One region of the Brenneria sp. L3-3C-1 genome, then DNA from elsewhere that is predicted to be linked to it. Evidence: riboswitches for the same ligand, from Rfam matches in the RefSeq annotation. Region 1 holds a riboswitch; the other holds the start of a gene.
The links. Region 1 has a riboswitch for cobalamin ahead of btuB (TonB-dependent vitamin B12 receptor BtuB). Riboswitches for the same ligand answer to the same signal wherever they lie in the genome.

Region 1 (2,406 bases):
GGTCATAATCCGTGTTGTTATCATAGCCATAAGCACGGAAAAAGCCGGAGGCGTTCTCGGAAAAACGCTGTTCAAGCATGCCCCAGAAGGATTTGCTGCGATAGCCATCGTCATCCCTATCAATTGTCGACGGCGAGGAAGGATACACATTGAATCCATGGGTCGCTTCATAACTTCCCGCCACGCTGACGATAGTATCGTCGCCCACATGTCCGCGCACGGCGCCGTCATAGTTCTGGTAAGCATGTGAACCATAGCCCGCGTTTAACCTTCCGCCGTCCTGACCGTGTTCGGTAATAATGTTGATGACTCCCCCGATGGCGTCAGAACCATAAACGGCTGAGCGAGGTCCGCGGATATACTCGATACGCTGGATCAGCGACATCGGAATCTGATTGAAATCCACACTACCGGTAACCCCCGGAGAAGACATGCGAATACCATCAATCAAGACAAGTACATGGCTTGAATTGGTTCCGCGGATAAATATTGAACTTGACTGCCCCCGCCCCCCATTTTGCGCAATATCCACCCCGGGCAGACGACGCATTACGTCAGTCAGGCTTTTCGCCTGCCAACGCTCGATATCGTCACGGGTAACGATATCGATTGGCGCGAGAACGGAGGAAACAGGTTGAGGGAACCGGTTCGCCGTAACGACCAGTTCTTCGGCATTCTCTTGCGGTGAATTATTGTCTTGCGCCCAGGCGGAAAAAGCTGTAACAGAGAGCGCCGTCAGCAGCATGGTTTTATTAAACATGAATCGAGCATCCAACCATAGATAAGGATGCCGCATTACCATGATGAATAGCACGCGATGATCATGGTCACTGCGACGTATACCGGCAGGTCTTCGGGCTTGGGGCCGTTGTTACCATGATGCAAAACAGACATGGTGGAACAACAAAGAGCGATGACTTCCCATCTTCAAAAGACAGTGTCTGCATAAATGCTATCGTTCAGGCTACCCTTACCGCTGCGCGTCAGCTCCAGATTCACACTGGATTCCCTTTTAACTCAGATTGCGAGGCCGGACGACCATGCTATGATCGCCTTACGCAGATGTCTAGACTTCCATTTCACGACCAACCGTTCGCGCGACAAAACTGGACATCCCGACCGGATTCCCTACAATTCCGGCCAATAAAACCCTTTTAGATGCCGTTCAGACGAGAAAACCATGACGCCAGAAACCCTGCCCATCGATCAGTACGACGACCAACTCACACAAAAAACGGAACGTCTGTGCGGGATGATGGCGCAGTTTGATGCGCCGGCGCCGGCCGTTTTCCGTTCCCCAACCAGCCATTACCGGATGCGCGCCGAGTTTCGTATCTGGCATGATGGTGACGATCTCTACCACATTATGTTCGATCAGCAGACCAAGCAGCGTATCCGGGTCGATCAATTTCCTGCGGCCAGCGAGTTGATTAACCGACTGATGCCGCTGCTGATTGCCGCATTACGGCCCAATCCGATCCTGCGCCAGAAGCTGTTTCAGATTGACTATCTTTCCACATTAAGCGGCGAAGTGGTGGTTTCCCTGTTATATCACCGGGCGTTGAATGACGAATGGCGACAGCATGCCAGCACGCTGCGGGACGCGTTACGCTCACAGGGTTTTCAGCTCCAGCTTATTGGGCGAGCGACAAAAACCAAAATTTGTCTGGATCGGGATTATGTAGACGAATGTCTGCCCGTCGCAGGACGGAATATGGTTTATCGCCAGGTGGAAAACAGCTTCACCCAGCCTAACGCGGCGATGAATATTCAAATGCTGGAATGGGCGTTGAAAGCCACTGAAGGCGCAACCGGTGATTTGCTGGAGTTGTACTGCGGTAACGGGAACTTCTCACTGGCGCTGGCGCGCAATTTTGATCGCGTTCTGGCGACCGAAATCGCCAAGCCTTCGGTGGCTGCGGCGCAATATAACATTGCCGCCAATCATATTGATAACGTGCAGATTATCCGCATGGCGGCGGAAGAATTTACGCAAGCGATGAACGGAGTGCGTCAGTTTAAGCGTTTACAAGGCATTGATCTGACGGGCTATCGCTGCGAAACCATTTTCGTCGACCCGCCGCGCAGCGGGCTGGATACAGAAACGGTCAAACTGGTACAAGCTTATCCGCGTATTCTCTACATTTCCTGCAACCCGGAAACGTTGTGCCAAAATCTGGAGACGCTGACTGAAACCCATAAAATCAGCCAGTTATCGCTGTTTGACCAATTCCCCTACACCCACCACATGGAGTGCGGCGTGCTGTTGGAGCAACGCCGGTAATCGTTGTCATGCAGGCGGTCTCAACCGCCTGTGTTCATAATTCGGGCGGCTCGCGCTCTTCGGCTGATTTACGGCCCCTCAGCTTAAGACCAATCCAGAATACCAACGCCACGCAAAGAATC
Region 2 (2,406 bases), on a different contig from region 1:
TGGCCGCGCAGAATCTCGCCCCGCGCCGCCAACAGCGTGTCGGTCAAGGCCTGAGCCTGACAGTAGCCAAAGCGGGTCAGCCGTTTTCCCATCCGGCTTTCACCGGGCAGAATTCCGCTCATGCGATGCCGCCGGCCGCCGGCGTCCGTCAGCCCTTCCCCCAGATACATCAGTCCGCCGCATTCGGCGTACAGCGGGATATTGCGCCGATGCGCATGCCGTAACGCATCGTGCATCGCGGTATTGGCCGCGAGTTGCGCGGCATAAATTTCAGGGTAACCGCCGCCGAGAAAGATCATCTGACAGTCGGGAAGCCGGCGGTCATGGATCGGACTGAAGCGTTGCAGGCGCACCCCCGCCTGCTCCAGCAGATCGAGATTGTCCTGGTAATAGAAATTGAAGGCTTCATCGTCCGCCAGCGCCATCGTCAGACCTTCGCCCAGTTCAGGCGCGGATAAGGCGGGTAATTCGCCGTCGGGGGGCCGAACGCCGGCGCACAAGGTCAGCAGACGATCCAGATCGAGGGTTTCTTCAATCTGCATCGCCAGTTTCCGCCAGCGGCTATCATCATAGGCCTGTTCCCGCGCCGGGATCAGACCCAGGTGGCGGGAAGGCAGTTCGGTGTCGGTCATGACCGGTAAGCGGCCCAGCACCGGAATACCGCAATAGTGCTCAATGGCGCGACGCAGTAATTGATAGTGCTCCACCGAGTTGACGCGATTGACAATCACGCCGGCGATAGTCAACGCGGGGTCGAACTGGCGAAATCCCATCACGGTTGCCGCCGCCGACGTGGATACCGCCTTGCCGTCCACCAGCAACACCACCGGACAGCCGAGCTGTTTAGCCATGGCGGCGGTGCTGCAATAGTCAGGGTCCGTGCCGTAGCCGTCGTACAGCCCCATAGCCCCTTCGATCACCGCCACGTCGGCATGGCGCATACGCTGGTTATACAACCCGTTAAGCGTCGCCGCGGGAAGCATGAACGCATCCAGATTACGCGACGCCACGCCGCATACCGCGCTATGCCAGCCGCTATCCAGATAGTCAGGCCCCACCTTGAAGGGCTGCACAGACAGCCCGCGCCGCATCAACGCCCGCAAGATACCGAGCGTAACGGTGGTTTTGCCGCAGCCGCTGCCGGTGCCGGCGATAACAAACGCGGTTTTATTTCGCCTCTGGCCCGCTGGCGCGTTCTTCTGCTGTTCTTTTACACACGGCATAAAAAATCCCGACGTCATCGGTCGGGACAGGTAATGTCACAGGGTGCGCAAGAGCGGCGTTGCCGCTGCACGCATCGGATGACAACCCGCTTCCCGCCGAAGGAGTTGAATCTGTCATCATCAGGTCGGTCTTCTGGCTTAGCGTCATCCTTCCCCGAACCTTCCCAATCGCAGCGATCAGTGGCTTTTTACGGGGTCGTCGGCATCACAGCAGCGGGGGCTGCGGGGGAATTTCACCCCCTTCCCAGTTGTCATGCAGCATGACAACATACAGAATCGATCGTCGTTTTCCGCGTTCGATTCTAACCTGACAACATATGGTTATTATTTCTCTACATACCCTGAACCATTACAGCCAATATAATCTTTCCATTCACAAAAAAATGGCTGAGTTTATTTTCTTTAAGGGAATATCTTGCCGCTCGATAGCAAAATATTGTCCTTTCTCCCGGGCTAAAACGCGGCTTTGCTACCTGATTGCCGCAACGGGCAATAACAAAATATAGTCATTGCCAATGACTATACCGAACGGCGTTACCGTTTAGCCATAAATGGCTAAAGCGGAGAGAACCAATCTGCATCATACTGACTTCTGAAGTCGATCCTTTGATATCGTGCATAAAATGAAGAGGAAAATCACAATGCAAAACATACGCGGCTTTGCCGCTCTGGATTCAACCAGCCCATTGGTTCCGCACCAGTTTGTCCGCCGGGATCCGCGAGAAAACGATGTGGTGATCGATATCATCTATTGCGGCGTGTGCCATTCAGACATTCATATGGCGCGCAACGAGTGGCATATGAGCCAGTATCCGATTGTTCCGGGACATGAAATCATTGGGAAAGTCGTCAGCGTCGGTAAAGCGGTCGATCGCTTCAAAGCAGGGGACTGGGTCGGCGTAGGCTGTATGGTGGATTCCTGTCAACACTGCGATGCCTGCGATGAAGGGCTGGAGCAGTATTGCGAAGAAGGCGCCACGCTGACATACGGCAGCGTCGATCGCCACGACAATCTGCCGACCTTCGGCGGCTACTCCGAGCGGATTGTCGTTGCAGATAATTTTGTGCTCAGCGTGCCGGAAGCGCTGGACATGAAATCCGCCGCACCGCTGCTGTGTGCCGGCATCACCACCTACTCGCCGCTGAAGCACTGGAACGTCGGGCCGGGCGACAAAGTGGCCGT

Region 2: linked by a shared signal. The riboswitch ahead of JG725_RS06705 (cobyrinate a,c-diamide synthase) and the one ahead of btuB (TonB-dependent vitamin B12 receptor BtuB) in region 1 are both predicted to bind cobalamin.

What each region holds. Positions count from the first base shown of each region.
Region 1 covers NZ_JAEMHF010000003.1:2,061-4,466, forward strand. Annotated here, with positions in the region: gene btuB (TonB-dependent vitamin B12 receptor BtuB) at 1-760, opposite strand, end outside; cobalamin riboswitch at 827-1,050, opposite strand; gene trmA (tRNA (uridine(54)-C5)-methyltransferase TrmA) at 1,181-2,284, shown strand; gene JG725_RS09315 (YijD family membrane protein) at 2,319-2,406, opposite strand, start outside.
Region 2 covers NZ_JAEMHF010000002.1:63,359-65,764, forward strand. Annotated here, with positions in the region: gene JG725_RS06705 (cobyrinate a,c-diamide synthase) at 1-1,223, opposite strand, end outside; cobalamin riboswitch at 1,329-1,513, opposite strand; gene JG725_RS06710 (NAD(P)-dependent alcohol dehydrogenase) at 1,865-2,406, shown strand, end outside.